Regions from separate parts of the Stenotrophomonas sp. 05N423 genome, predicted to be linked through region 2. Evidence: predicted binding sites of a transcription regulator. Region 2 holds the regulator's gene; each other region holds the start of a gene.
What was found. The regulator FliA, encoded in region 2, starts transcription of late flagellar genes. The targets are predictions, from matches to a motif close to TAAAGTTTNNCNNNCNNNGGCCGATAA.
Positions count from the first base shown of each region.

Region 1 (4,720 bases), on a different contig from region 2:
GCCGACCAGTTCCTGACCACCCCGGCCGACGGCCTGCGCGATGCCTATGCGGGCGTGGCGCTGCCGCTGGCCGGCGGCAAGGCGCAGGCGTGGTACCACGACTTCCGCAGCGACCGCGGCAGTCATCGCTACGGGCGCGAGTTCGACCTGTCGTGGGAGCGCGCCATCCCGCAGCTGAAAGGCCTGAGCGTGCTGCTCAAGGCCGCGCGCTACCGCAGCAGCGATGAGCTGCGCACGCGCGATGCCGACAAATTCTGGGTGCAGCTGCAGTACACCCGATCGTAGATGTCGCCTTGCGCGCTGCCCTCCACCTGCAGGGAGGCAACGCCTTGGCCGGATGAAACGCCGGTCGCCGGCTCAGCGCGCCGGCGCGGCGCAATCGCCTTCCTTGCCGCGCAGCTTGTCCAGCCGCGAGCGGCCGTCCAGGCAACGCTGGTAGGCCTCGGCCGCCGCGGCGCCGGCACGCGCATCGGCGTCGCGCGCGCTGGTCGCGTGCGCCTGCTGCAGGCGGGCGATGCCGGCGCGGATCTGCGGCATCGCCGCCATCGCCGCCTTCTCGCCTTCGAGGATGGCGCGGCCGCGCTGTTCGAAATCGGCCGCACCGATGTCCAGCACCTGCGGGCGGATCACCACGTCGGCGCGCGCCAGCTCCTGCTCGCCCAGGCGCTGGCCCATGATGGCGATGGACTGGTTCACCGTGCCCAGCAGGCTGCCCGGGCGCTGGCCGCTGGCCTTGCTGGAGATGTCCACGGCGATGACGAACTCGGCGCCGAGCTGGCGCGCGGCGTCCACCGGCACCGGGCTGACCACGCCGCCGTCGACGAAGGTCTTGCCGCCGATGCTGACCGGTTCGAACACGCCCGGCACCGAACTGGATGCGCGCACCGCCTGGCCGACGTTGCCGCGCACGAACACCGCGCGCTCGCCGGTCTCCAGCTGGGTGGCGACCGCCGCGAACGGCTTTTTCAGCTGCTCGGCCGGCTTGTTGCCGACCTGCGCGTTGACGTAGTCCTGCAGCTTCTGGCCCTGGATCAGGCCGCCGGAGAACAGGCGCACGTCGCGGATGCTGGCCTGGTCCAGCGACACCGCCTTCTGCTGCATGTCGAAGGCGTTCATGCCGCTGGCGTACAGCGCGCCGACCACGCTGCCGGCGCTGGTGCCGGACACCACCACAGGCTCGAAACCGTTGGCCTCCAGCATCTTGATCACGCCGATATGGGCGAAGCCCTTGGCCGCGCCGCCGCCCAGGGCCACGCCGATCTTCACCGGCTTGGCCGGCGTGCCCGGCACCGCCGGCCGTGCCGGTGCGGTCGGTCGCGTGTTCTCGCCACCGCAGGCAGCCAGCAGGCCAAACAGCGACAGGGACAGCAGCAGGCGGGCGTTGCGCGGCTTCATGATGAATGGGTATGCGGGAAAGGGCGCAAGCATAGCGGCAACCGGCCAAACCGCGGGCCAACGGCCGCGGTCGCGATCAGAACCGGTTGTCCCCGTCCAGGATGCGCCCCAGCCCGCCCAGCACCGAGCCTTCGCCGCGGCTCTGGCCGCCGCCCTGCGGTGCGGCCGCGTACATGCGCCCGGCCAGGCGCGAGAACGGCAGCGACTGCAGCCATACCTTGCCGGGGCCGGTGAGGGTGGCCAGGAACACGCCCTCGCCGCCGAAGAACATGCTCTTCAGGCCAGCCACGCGGCGCACGTCCATGTCCACGCCAGCGTGGTAGGCGACAACGCAACCGGTGTCCACGTCGATGCGTTCGCCGGCGGCCAGTTCGCGCTCCACCACGCAGCCGCCGGCATGCACGAACACCCAGCCGTCGCCCTCGAGTTTCTGCATGATGAAGCCCTCGCCGCCGAACAGGCCGGTCATCACCTTGCGCTGGAAATGCACGCCGACCTGCACGCCGCGCGCGCCGGCCAGGAAGCTGTCCTTCTGGCAGATCAGCTGGCCGCCATGCTCGTCGAGCTTCATCGGCAGCACGGTGCCGGGGTAGGGCGCGGCGAAGGCGACCTTGGCCTTGCCCTGGCCGGCATGCGTGTAGAGCGTGGCGAACAGGCTCTCGCCGGTGATGACGCGCTTGCCGGCCGCCAGCAGCTTGTCCATGAGCCCGGCCCCCTGGCCTTCGTGGCGGCCGTCGCCGAACACGGTCTCCATCCGTACCGCCGCGTCCTTGAACATGAGCGCGCCGGCCTCGGCGATGGCGCTCTCGCCGGGGTCCAGCTCGATCTCCACGAACTGCATCTCATGGCCGACGATGCGGAAGTCGATGTCGTCGGCGCGGTTGCGGCGGCCGCCCACCGGCGGCGGCATGGGCGGCGGCGCCGCCTGGCCGCCGAACTCGGGCAGCGACGCGGCCGGCTGCCAGCCCTGCATGCCCTCGCGCCAGGCCAGGGCGTCGCGGTGCAGCTGCGCGTGGCGGCGTGCCGCCTCGTCGTCCAGCGGACCGATGCGGTCGGGTTGTCCGGGGGTGTGGAAGTACCACTGGCTCATCGGCGTGCCTGGCTGGGAAAGAGCCGCCAGTCTATGCGGTGTCGGCGGCGCGCGACGCACGCACCGGCGGTCGTTCCGCACGCCGCCGGCGGGGTGCGGAAGGCCGGCATTCCCATTCATTTTTTTCCTTCGATCTGCCGCTAAAGCGGCGACTGCCAATGCCGATAGTTTTCGCACCGCGAGGAAGGGCTGGAGGCCATGCCGCGCAGTTCTTGGCAATGCCGCCATGCTCGGGTGGCTGCCGCAAGGCAGCCATGAAGGAACCACCCCTCCGCCCCGGGAAAGCGGAGCGGTGGCGACGGAATGAGTCAGGGCGTTCACTCATTCAAGGGGAACTTCCATGTCGATCAAAACGCTGTTCATCAGCCTGTTCGCCGTCACCCTGGTCATCCTCGGCCTGGTGTTCGCTTCCATCTTCGAGGTCAAGGCCACCGCGGCCCAGCTCAAGGCGGCCCAGCAGTCCCGTTACGATTCCTATCTGCTGGCCGACGAGCTCCGGCAGAGTTCGGACGACCTCACCCGGCTCGCGCGCATCTATGTCGTCACCGGCGACGAGCGCAACGAGCAGGCGTATGACGATATCGTCGCCGTCCGCAACGGCAGCAAGGCGCGCGCGGACGGCCAGGCCATCCCCCTGCAGAAGCTGATGGAGAAGGCCGGCTTCACCACCGCCGAATTCGCCAAGCTAAAGCAGGCCGGTGACCTGTCCAACGAGCTGGCCAAGGTTGAAAACGCGGCCATGCACATGGTCAAGGGCCAGTACGACGACGGCAACGGCGGCTTCACCCGGGAAGGCGAGCCCGACCTGGAACGCGCGCGCACCCTGATGCACGACCAGGATTACGAGGCCACCAAGGCCGCGATCATGAAGCCGATCGGCGAATTCTTCGTGCTGCTGGACCAGCGCACCGAAGGCCAGGTGCTGGCGGCGGAGAAGGCCAACGGCCTGTGGACCGGCATCGCGGTGGCCTCGATCGTGGCCGCCCTGGTGGTGCTGCTGGGCGCCCTGCTGTTCGCCTTCAGGCGCATCATCGGCCAGCTCGGCGGCGAGCCGCAGGACGTGGTCAAGGCGGTGGAGCGCATCGCCAATGGCGACCTGCAGACCGCCATCGTGCTGCGCCCGGGCGACACCTCCAGCCTGGTGCATTCGCTGCGTGCCATGCAGGGCAGCCTGAAGTCCATCGTGGCCGACATCCAGTCCATGGCCGAGGCGGCGGTGCGCCGCGGCGACTTCAGCGTCAAGATGGACAGCGCCGGCCGCACCGGTTTCATGAAGGACATCGCCGGCCTGCTCAACGAACTGTCCGACGTGACCGAAGCCGGCCTGCAGGACATCGGCCGCGTGTCCGGCGCGTTGTCGGCCGGCGACCTCTCGCAGAAGATCGGGCAGGACTACCCGGGCCTGTTCGGCCACACCGCCAGCGCCGTCAACCACACGGTCGCGGTACTGGCCGCCCTGGTCGATGAGATACGCACCCTGGCCGACAGCGCCGGGCAGGGCGATTTCAGCCGCCGCATCGGGCTGGATGGCAAGAAGGGCTTCGGCCAGGAGATCGGCCGCCTGCTCAACCAGCTGTCCGTCACCACCGATGCCGGGCTGCGCGATGTCCTGCGGGTCGCCCAGGCGCTGGCCCAGGGCGACCTGACCCAGCGCATCGACGCCGAGTACCCGGGCCTGTTCGGCCAGGTGCGCACCGGCATGAACGCCACTGTCGCCAACCTGCACCGCCTGGTCCAGCAGATCAAGGACGACGCCGACCAGATCGGACTGGCCACCACCGAGATCGCCAACGGCAACCAGGACCTGTCCGCGCGCACCGAAACCCTGGCGGCCAACCTGGAAGAGACCGCCGCCAGCATGGAAGAGCTGACCTCCACCGTGCGCGACAACGAACTGCGCGTGGCCCGCGCCGGCGACATCACCCACTCCGCCACCGACGTGGCCGCCCGCGGTGGCGAGATCGTCAAGGCGTCGATCGTCACCATGGACGAGATCGCACAGAGCTCGCGGCAGGTCGCCGAGATCATCAGCGTCATCGACGGCATCGCCTTCCAGACCAACATCCTGGCGCTCAACGCCGCGGTGGAGGCGGCGCGCGCCAGCGAGCACGGCCGCGGCTTCGCGGTGGTGGCGTCGGAGGTGCGCAGCCTGGCGCAGCGCTCGGCCGAGGCGGCCAAGGACATCAAGAACCTGATCACCGACGCGGTGGCCAAGGCGGAGAACGGCACCGAGCG
Region 1 is NZ_JBFTMV010000006.1:111,715-116,434, forward strand. It holds gene AC1DGW_RS11395 (alginate export family protein) at 1-285, shown strand, start outside; gene AC1DGW_RS11400 (patatin-like phospholipase family protein) at 358-1,395, opposite strand; gene AC1DGW_RS11405 (TIGR00266 family protein) at 1,472-2,485, opposite strand; gene AC1DGW_RS11410 (methyl-accepting chemotaxis protein) at 2,826-4,720, shown strand, end outside.
Region 1: AC1DGW_RS11410 (methyl-accepting chemotaxis protein) is a predicted target of FliA. The motif match lies at 2,627-2,653, and genes of this name have one in related genera.

Region 2 (4,720 bases):
TCCACGTCCAGCCATTGGCGCAGGTCCACCAGCGCCAGCGTGTGCGACTTGCGGTCGAGCACGGCGCGGCCGTCGAACCAGCCCAGCGAGGTGCGGGGGGCGTGCAGCACTTCCATCACGCGCGCCAGCGGCAGCGCGTAGATGTCCTCGCCGGCCTGCACCAGCAGGGTCGGCAGGATCGCCAGGGTCAGCGGCACGCGGATCAGGAAGCGGCTGCCGCGGCCGAGCTCGGACTGGATCTGGATCTGCCCGCTCAGTTCGCGGATGCGCGACTGCACCACGTCCATGCCGACGCCGCGGCCGGAGATGTCGGTGACTTCCTGCTTGGTCGAGAAGCCGGGCAGGAACACCAGGTGCAGGCATTCCTCGCTGCTCAGCCGCGCGGCGGCTTCCGGGTCCAGCAGGCCTTTCTCGCGGGCCTTGGCGCGCAGGCGTTCGGGGTCGATGCCGGCGCCGTCGTCCTGCACTTCGATGCTGACGTAGTCGCCTTCCTGCTGCGCCGACAGCCGTACCCGGCCCATGCGCGGCTTGCCCTGCGCCTCGCGCAGCTCGGGCATTTCCACGCCATGGTCGATGGCGTTGCGGACCAGATGCACCAGCGGGTCGGCCAGGGCCTCGACCAGGTTGCGGTCGAGCTCGGTCTCGGCGCCGATCAGTTCCAGGTCCACTTCCTTCTTCAGGTTGCGGGCGACATCGCGCGCGACTTTGGGGAAGCGCGAGAACACCTTGCCCACCGGCTGCATGCGGGTGCGCATCACCGCCGACTGCAGGCGCGCGGTGGCGATGTCGAGGGTGGAGACGGCGCGGTCGAGTTCCTCGTCCTTCAGGCGCGCGCGCAGGGTCTTGAGCCGGTTGCGCGAGAGCACCAGTTCGCCGATCAGGTTGACGATGGCGTCCAGGCGCTTGGTGTCCACGCGCACGGTCTGCTCGGGCTCGACCGCGGCCTTGGCCGCAGCGGGTGCCGGGGTGGCCGCGCGCGGCGCGGGCGCAGCCGGGAGCGGGGCGGCCGGCGAGGCCGGCAATGCCCGCGTGCCGGGCGCGGCACCGCCGTGCAGGGTGTCGAGCAGGGCTTCGAATTCGTCCTCGGTGATGAGGTCGTCGCCGCCCTTGCGGGCGGCAGCGGGCCTGGCCGCGGCCGCGGCAGGCGCGGCGCCGGGCGCGGCGGTGCCATGCAGCTGGTCGAGCAGGGCTTCGAACTCGTCCTCGGAGATGAGGTCGTCCGCCGCCCTGGAAGAGGCCGTGGCGGCCACCGGCTTGGCGCCGGGCACGCCGCCGCCGTGCAGCTGGTCGAGCAGGTCCTCGAATTCGTCTTCGGTGATCATGTCGCCGCCGGCGGCCGCGACCGGTGCCGCGGCCACGGGAGCCGGGGCGGCGGGCGCCACGTCGACGTCGAACAGCGCGATCAGCGCCGGCGGCGCGTGCTGCGGATCGGTGCCGGCCGACACCGCGTCGAGCATGGCCTGCAGCCAGTCCAGCGACTGCTGCGCGGCATCGAAGTGGTGCGCCTGCAGTACCGCCTTGCCCGAGCGCGCCATGCCCAGGGTTTCCTCGGCGGCGTGACACAGCTCGACCATCGCGTTGATGCCCAGGAAGCCGGCACCGCCCTTGAGCGTGTGGAAGCCGCGGAACACCGCGTTGAGCTGGTCGTTGTCGCGGGGCGACTGCTCCAGCGCGACCAGCTGTTCGCCGAGGCGATCCAGGATTTCCTGGGCCTCGAGGATGAAATCGGCGGCGATGTCGTCGGCGAAGGCGCTCATGGCGTCACAGCCCCAGGTCGGAGAGCAGGTCGTCGGCGTCGTCCTGGCTGACGGCGTGGCGGTCGATGCCTTCCAGCGCCGGACCGGCAAGGCCGCTGTTGCGCGCCTCTTCCTCCGGCGGCGGCAGGCCGAGCGCGCCGAAGCCTTCGTGCACGCGGCGCACGATGCCGACCACGCGGCGGATGATCTGCCCGGTCAGGTCCTGGTAGCTCTGGGTCAGGGCGATTTCGGTGAGGTTGTGGCGGATGCGGTCCAGCGCCTGTTCGTGTTCGACCGTCGGCAGGCTGCCCTCGCGCAGGCCGGTGACCAGCTCGCGGCACTGCTCGGCCAGGTCCAGGGTGCGGTGGGTGGCTTTCTCGGTCATCTCGACCACGTGGTCCAGGCGCGCGCAGGCGTCGTCCAGTTCGCCGGCCTCGGTGGGTACCGTCGGCAGTTCGCCCAGCGCCTGGCCCAGCTCGCGCGCAAGCCGGCCCAGGCCGGCCATCATCGGCTGCGTGCGCAGCGCCGCCAGCGCATCGATTTCCCGGCGCAGGCCGCTCTCGTCGCCGCTTTCCAGCGCCGCCAGCGCATCCTGCAGGCGTTGCACCAAGGCCGATTTCCCGCTCAGGGTTTCGCCGGGCGTGCCCATCAGGCGCTCGCTCCCAGCCGCTCGAAGATCTTGCCCAGTTTCTCTTCCAGGGTCTGCGCGGTGAACGGCTTGATGATGTAGCCGTTCACGCCGTTCTGCGCGGCCTCGATGATCTGCTCGCGCTTGGCCTCGGCGGTGACCATCAGCACCGGCAGGGTCTTGAGTTTGGCATCGGCGCGGATCGCCTTGAGCAGTTCGATGCCGGTCATCACCGGCATGTTCCAGTCGGTGACCACGAAGTCGAACGGCTGGCTGTTCAACAGCGCCAGCGCGGCATGCCCGTCTTCGGCCTCGGCGGTGTTGGTGAAGCCCAGGTCGCCCAGCAGGTTCTTGACGATGCGCCGCATGGTCGAGAAATCGTCGACGATCAGGATCCGCATGTTCTTGTTCAAAAGGTGTTCCTCTTCATGGTTCGACGAGGCCGGCGTCGGCCGCCTCGAAAATCTTCAGCCGGCCGCGCAGGCGCAGCATGGCCTGGCCGTGGATCTGGCAGACGCGCGACTCGCTCACCCCGAGCACGGCGCCGATCTCCTTCAGGTTCAGTTCCTGCTCGTAGTACAGCGACAGCACCAGCTGTTCGCGGTCGGGCAGCTGGCCGATGGCCTTGCCCAGTTCCTCGCCGAACTGGCTGCGCTCGAGCACCTGCTGCGGGGTCGGGCCGCCGGTGGCCGGGGTATCGAGCTCGCCCTGGTCCTCGATGCGCGACTCCAGGCTCAGCACCTGGCCGCGCGCGGCGTCCTCGATCAGCCGCAGGTATTCGGGCAGCGGCATCTCCATCGCCTCGGCCACCTCGGTCGCGCTGGCGGCGCGGCCGGTGGTCTGCTCGATGCGGCGGATGGTGGCGGCGGCGTCGCGGGCGCGCCGGTGCACCGAACGCGGCACCCAGTCGCCACGGCGGATCTCGTCGATCATCGAGCCGCGGATGCGGATCGAGGCGTAGGTCTCGAACGAGGCGCCCTGTTCGGCGTCGTAACTGCGCGAGGCTTCGATCAGGCCCATCATGCCGGCCTGGATCAGGTCGTCGATCTCGACGCTGGCCGGCAGGCGCGCCGCCAGGTGGTGGGCGATGCGCCGCACCAGGTCCGAATGGCGGGCGATGCAGTCGTTGGCGCTGGCGCGTTGCACTTCGCGGTAATGGGCGGCGGGGTTCATGTCGCCACCCCGCGCTGGATGATGCGCTCCAGGAAGAATTCGACGCCGCCACGCGGCTCGGTCGGCGCCTGCCAGCGGGCGGTGCGGCGGGCGATTTCCTGCAGCGCCAGCGCGGCCGGCGCCGACGGGTACAGCTTCACCACCGGCTGCTGGCGCTGCACCGACAGGCGCAGCCAGTCGTCCTGCGGCACGCAGCCCAGGTAATTGAGCGAGACGTCGGCCAGGAACTTCTCGCACACCCGCACCAGCTTCTCGTACAGCACGCGGCCTTCGTTGGGGTCGCGCACCATGTTGGCCACGACCTGGATGCGGTCCACCCCGCGCTCGCGCGAGAGCACCTTGATCAGGGCGTAGGCGTCGGTGATCGAAGCCGGCTCGTCGCAGACCACCACCACGGTGTCCTGCGCGGCCTGGCAGAAGGTCAGCACGCTGTCGGTGATGCCGGCCGCGGTGTCGATGATCATCACGTCCAGGTCGCGTTCCAGCTCGGAGAACACGTTGACCAGGCCGACGTGCTCGGCCGGCTGCAGCTCGGCCATGTGCCGGCGGCCGGACGCGGCCGGCACCACCAGCAGGCCGTCGGGGCCCTCGATGATGACGTCCTCCAGCGAGCAGCGCCCGGCGACCAGGTCGGCCAGGGTGTGCTTGGGCTGCAGGCCGAGGATGACGTCGATGTTGGCCAGGCCCAGGTCGGCGTCCAGCAGCAGCGTGCGCTTGCCCATGCCGGCCAGCGCCACGGCCAGATTGGCCGAGACGTTGGTCTTGCCCACGCCGCCCTTGCCGCCGGTCACCGCGATGGTGCGCACGGGGCCTGCGGGCTGGCGGCGGGTGGCCGACAGCGGGAAGGCATTGGTCAGCTTGGCGTACTCACGCGACGGCATGGTTCAACTCCGGGTTGCAGGGCATATCGGCCGCGCGGCGCAAATCTTCAAGGCGAAGCACGAGATTGGCCGCCGAGGCCCGGTGCAGATCTTCCGGCACATCCTGCCCGTCCGTCACCCATGTGATCGGCAAACGGTGATCCACGGCCACCGAAAGGGCCGAACCGAAGCGGCCGGTCTCGTCCAGCTTGGTCAGCACCAGGCCCTGCGGGTTGGCCGCACCGAAGCGGCGGACCACCTCGTCCATGTCCTGGAAGCTGGTATTGGCCGGCAGCACCAGCAGGGTGCGGATCTGGCCGGCG
Region 2 is NZ_JBFTMV010000012.1:97,388-102,107, reverse strand. It holds gene AC1DGW_RS16080 (chemotaxis protein CheA) at 1-1,757, opposite strand, end outside; gene AC1DGW_RS16075 (protein phosphatase CheZ) at 1,762-2,385, opposite strand; gene cheY (chemotaxis response regulator CheY) at 2,385-2,777, opposite strand; gene AC1DGW_RS16065 (RNA polymerase sigma factor FliA) at 2,791-3,537, opposite strand; gene AC1DGW_RS16060 (MinD/ParA family protein) at 3,534-4,418, opposite strand; gene flhF (flagellar biosynthesis protein FlhF) at 4,405-4,720, opposite strand, start outside.

Region 3 (4,720 bases), on a different contig from region 2:
GGGCGCCGGCCGAGGCCCACAACGTGCCGCCCACCGACCACGAGGAACGCGAGGTCGGCCAGCGCCTGCGCGAGCTGACCCCGCAGCAGTTCCGCGTGCTGCAGATGCTCGGCGCCGGCCGCCTCAACAAGCAGATCGCCTACGACCTGAACGTATCCGAGGCCACCATCAAGGCGCATGTCACCGCGATCCTGCGCAAGCTCGGCGTCACCAACCGCACCCAGGCGGTGCTGATGGCCGGCAAGCTGGCCATCGACGACGACAGCATCGTGCTGCCGCCGGAAGAGGACTGAGCCGCGCCGGTCCGCCCCATGCGGAGCGCCGGAGCGCCGCTCCGCAAGCGGGAACGGGATTCAGGCCGCGTGCGATTGCCGCGGCGTGTCGTTGCCGCCCAGCACGAACGTCTCCGCCGTCGCCGCCAGTTCCTGCGCCTGTTCGCGCATCGCCATCGCCGCCTGCGAGGACGCATGGGCGACATTGCCGCTCTGTCGCGTTCCCTCGCCGATACGCCGCAGCAGCCGCTCGACGTCGTCCACCGCGCTGACCTGGCGCGCCGAGGCCGCGTCGATGCGCGCCATCGCCGTCACCACCTGCTGCACGCGCCCGCCGATGTCCTGCATCGCCTCGCCGCTGCTGTCGACCAGGCGCGCACCGGCCTCGACCTGCTGCAGCGAGGCGTCCACCAGCGCGCGGATCTGCTGCGAGGCCTCGGCCGAACGCTGCGCCAGCTGGCGCACCTCGCCGGCGACCACCGCGAAACCGCGGCCATGGCTGCCGGCGCGCGCCGCTTCCACCGCCGCGTTGAGCGCCAGCAGGTTGGTCTGGAACGACAGGCTGTCCACCGTGGCGACGATCTCGCGGATATGGCGCGAGGACGCGCGCAGCCGCTCCATGCCGGTCACCGCGGCCGTGGTGGCCTCGCGCCCGCGCTCGGCGGCGACACTGGCGGCCTCGGAGATTTCCGCGCTCTCGCGCGCACTGCCGGCGTTTTCGCGGGCCTCGCCGGCCACCGAACGGACGCGCTCCAATGCGTCGTGCACATCGTCCACCTGCTGCTGGACCTGGCCGGACAGGTCGCGGGTACCGCTGGCCATGTCGTCCACCGCCGCCTGCACGCTGCCGGCCGACTGCTGGATTCTGGACACGATGGCGCCGACCTGGCGCATCGCCACCTCCAGCCCCTGCCGCAGCCGCGCGTAGATGCCGTTGCCGTCGCCGCGCATGCGCGCGCTCAGGTCGCCGCGGGCGAAGTGGCCGATGACGCGGGTGGCGTCGCCGACCTGCGACTGCACGCTGTCCAGCAGCGCGTTGATGCGCCCGGCCAGCTCGCGCACGAAGCCCTGCTTGTCGGCCAGTTCGATGCGCCCTTCCAGGTCGCCCGCGGCGGCAGCGGCCACCACCGCGGCTACCTCATGTGCAATCACCCGTTCCAGGCGGCGGTCCTGCCATTCCATCACCAGGCCAAGCACCCGCTCCTGCTCCAGCACCGGGCTGGCGCGCAGCAGGAAACCGGTATTGCCCAGTTCCACTTCGGCATCGACCGTATGGCCACGCTCGGCCTCGGCCAGCACCGCGGCCACGTCGGCGCCGAGCGCGGCCGCGTCCACGCCGGTGCCTATCGGCGTCCCGACGCCAGCCTGCGCGAAGGTCTGCAGCAGGGCGTCGTTGGCGTAGACCACGCGGCCTTCGGCATCGGTCACCAGCACCGCGGCGCGGGCCACGTCCAATGCCTGGCGCACGCGCTGGTTGGCCAGCGCGGCAACGCGCTCGGCGGCGATGCGCTCGCGCAGGCTGGCCTGCATCTGCATCAGCGCGGTGGCGAGGCGGCCAATCTCGTCGTCGCGGTTGCGTACCACCAGGGTGCCGTCGAGATGGTCGTCGGCGATGGCGCGGGCGAACGCGGCGGCATCGGCCAGCGGCCGGTCGATGGCGCGCAGCAGCAGCACCAGCAGCGTGACCAGCAACAGGCCGACGAGGAGCACGGTGGCGGCGAAGGTCGCGTTCATCCAGGTCCGTGCGGACGCCTGCCCGGCGCGCTGTTCCTGCAACGCGCTGCGCTGGTCACGCTGCAGTTGCTGGATCACCGGATCCACCTGCGCGGCATGGTCGTCCAGCGCCTGGGTCTCGCTGTCCACGCCGAAGCGCGCCGCTGCATAGGACAGGAACGCGCCCTGGTAGCGCTGCATCGCTTCGCGCACCTGCGCGCGCACGCTCTCGGGCATGCGCGCGCGCTGCAGCAGCAGTTCGAACGGCATCGCCTGCGCACTCAACTCATCGGCGTATTTCTGTTCGCGGCGCAGGATGAAGTCCTTCTCGTGGCGGCGCATGCTCAGCATCGACACCTGCAGCTCCGGCTCGCGGTAGTCGCCGATCAGGTTCTCCACCGTGTGCACCGCTTCGCGCAGCTCGCCCTGCATGCCGCTGTCGGCATCATGGCCAAGCTCGCCGATGCGCTCGTCCAGCAACTGCGCCGATTCGAGGTAGGAGCGCAGCGTTGCCGTCAGCTCCGCCGGCCAGGGGGCGGCGCCCGGCGCCGGCGCCAGCGCCAATGCCTCGTCCAGCTGCCCGCGCGCCTTGCCGAAGGCCTGCCCGGCGGCGGTCGAGAACGACATGGCATACTCGGCCTGCGCGCGCCGCGTCTCGGCGAAAGCGCGGGCCAGGTTCTCCAGCCGCGCCGCTTCCTGCTGGTAGCGTTGCAGGCGCTGGTCGGCGGCACGCATGCCGGCGCTGAGCCAGGCATAGGCCGAGCCGATGACGACCAGGCCGACGATCAGGGCCAACAGGCTCAGCCGCAGCTTCTGGGCGATTCCAAGCGGGAACTTCATTGCATGACTCCGGGCGTGGGGACGCCTCTGGATCGGCCGGACCTGCCGGTTCTTTAGCGCTTTCCGCGCATGGGCATGCGCCGGCTGCCGGTGCGGCGCACATGAAGCCAGCCGGCGATGACAGGGGCATGTCAGCGCGGCGCCTGCGTGCCTACGGCGCCGTGCTAGAATCCGCGCTCCCTTGGGGAGTAGCCTGCTTCCAGCATCTGGAAGCGCACGCGTCAACACACTCGACCATTGCGTCGTGGCGCGTGCGACCGGTTCCACGGTTGGCGAGACCAACGGCATGCCGCGCAACGTCAGGTTGGGCGCGCCGTATGCCGTCCGTCTCCGCCCGACCAGGAAAACCCGATGTCCCCTCTCTCCATCCTTCTCGTCGGCTTCGCCATGTCCACCGACGCCTTCGCCGCCGCGATCGGCAAGGGCGCGGCGATGCGCCGTCCGCGCCTGCCCGACGCACTGCGCGCCGGCCTGATCTTCGGCGCGATCGAGGCCATCACCCCGCTGCTGGGCTGGCTGCTGGGCCGCGCCACGTCGCAGTACGTGGAAGCCTTCGACCACTGGATCGCCTTCGTGCTGCTCGGCGCGCTGGGCGTGCACATGATCGTGGCCGGCCTGCGCCCGGATACGGACGAGGAAACCCAGGACGCCGACGACAACCGCCACCACCGTTTCTGGACGCTGGCCGCCACCGGACTGGCCACCAGCATCGACGCGGCGGCGGTCGGCGTGAGCCTGGCCTTCCTGGACGTGCACATCGGCGTGGTCGCGCTGGTCATCGGCCTGTGCACCCTGGTCATGGTCACCCTGGGCATCATGCTCGGCCGCGTGCTCGGCGCCCTGGTCGGCAAGCGCGCGGAGATCGTCGGCGGCGTGATCCTGATCGTCATCGGCGCCAGCATCCTGTACGAACACCTGCACGGCGCGGCGTGAGGCCCCCTGTAGGAGCGCACTTCAGTGCGCGACGAGGCTCTACCGGGAAAGCCCCCGTCGCGCACTGAAGTGCGCTCCTACATGCGCCGTTCCTGCAAGGCATTGGCCCATCGGCACGGGCAATCACCCCCCGCATCTACGGAACGCGACGTGGACGGCAATCGCCGGCGCAACCGGCTTCCCGCAGGCTCTTATCGCCAGGCGGTGAGGAAGGCGCGCAGCGAGGCCGGTTTCACCGGCTTGGTCAACACCCGGTAGCCGCGCTCGCGCGCCAGCCGCTTCAGTTCGTCGCGGCCATCGGCGGTGAGCAGCGCGCCGGGCAGCGGGCGGCCCGCTGCCTCGCGCAGCGCGACCAGCGCATCGAGGCCGTCCATGCGGTCGTGCAGGTGGTAGTCCACCAGCATCACGTCCGGTCGTTCGGCGATCTTCTCCAGCGCCATGTCCACCGTGCTGGCAGCGATCACCCGCACCTTCCAGCGGCCGAGCAGCGCGCGCATGCCGTCGAGGATTTCCTGGTCGTTGTCCACGCACAGCACGCGCAGGCCGGCCAGCGCCTCGTCGCCGCCGAACGCCGGCGTGGCGCGCGGCGGCGGCGCCACCGCCGGTGTCGGTACGCGCGGCAGGGTGATGGAGAACATGCTGCCGCGGCCGGGCTGGCTGCGCGCGTCCAGGCCGTGGCCGAGCAGGCGCGAGATGCGCTGGCAGATCGACAGGCCCAGGCCCAGGCCCTGCTCGCCCCAGTCGAACGGCTGCTGGTAGCGGTGGAATTCCTTGAAGATCTGCTGCATGTGGTGTTCGGGGATGCCGGGGCCGGTATCCCATACCTGCAGTTCGACCTGCCCGCCGCGCACGCGCAGCGCCAGCACGATGCGCCCGCTGCGGGTGTAGCGCAGCGCGTTGGCCATGAAGTTCTGCAGCACGCGGCGCAGCAGGCGGCGATCGCTGCGCACCCACGCCTGGCG
Region 3 is NZ_JBFTMV010000006.1:205,516-210,235, reverse strand. It holds gene AC1DGW_RS11735 (response regulator transcription factor) at 1-293, shown strand, start outside; gene AC1DGW_RS11730 (methyl-accepting chemotaxis protein) at 354-2,825, opposite strand; yybP-ykoY riboswitch at 3,002-3,167, shown strand; gene mntP (manganese efflux pump MntP) at 3,177-3,758, shown strand; gene AC1DGW_RS11720 (NahK/ErcS family hybrid sensor histidine kinase/response regulator) at 3,950-4,720, opposite strand, start outside.
Region 3: AC1DGW_RS11730 (methyl-accepting chemotaxis protein) is a predicted target of FliA. The motif match lies at 2,855-2,881, and genes of this name have one in related genera.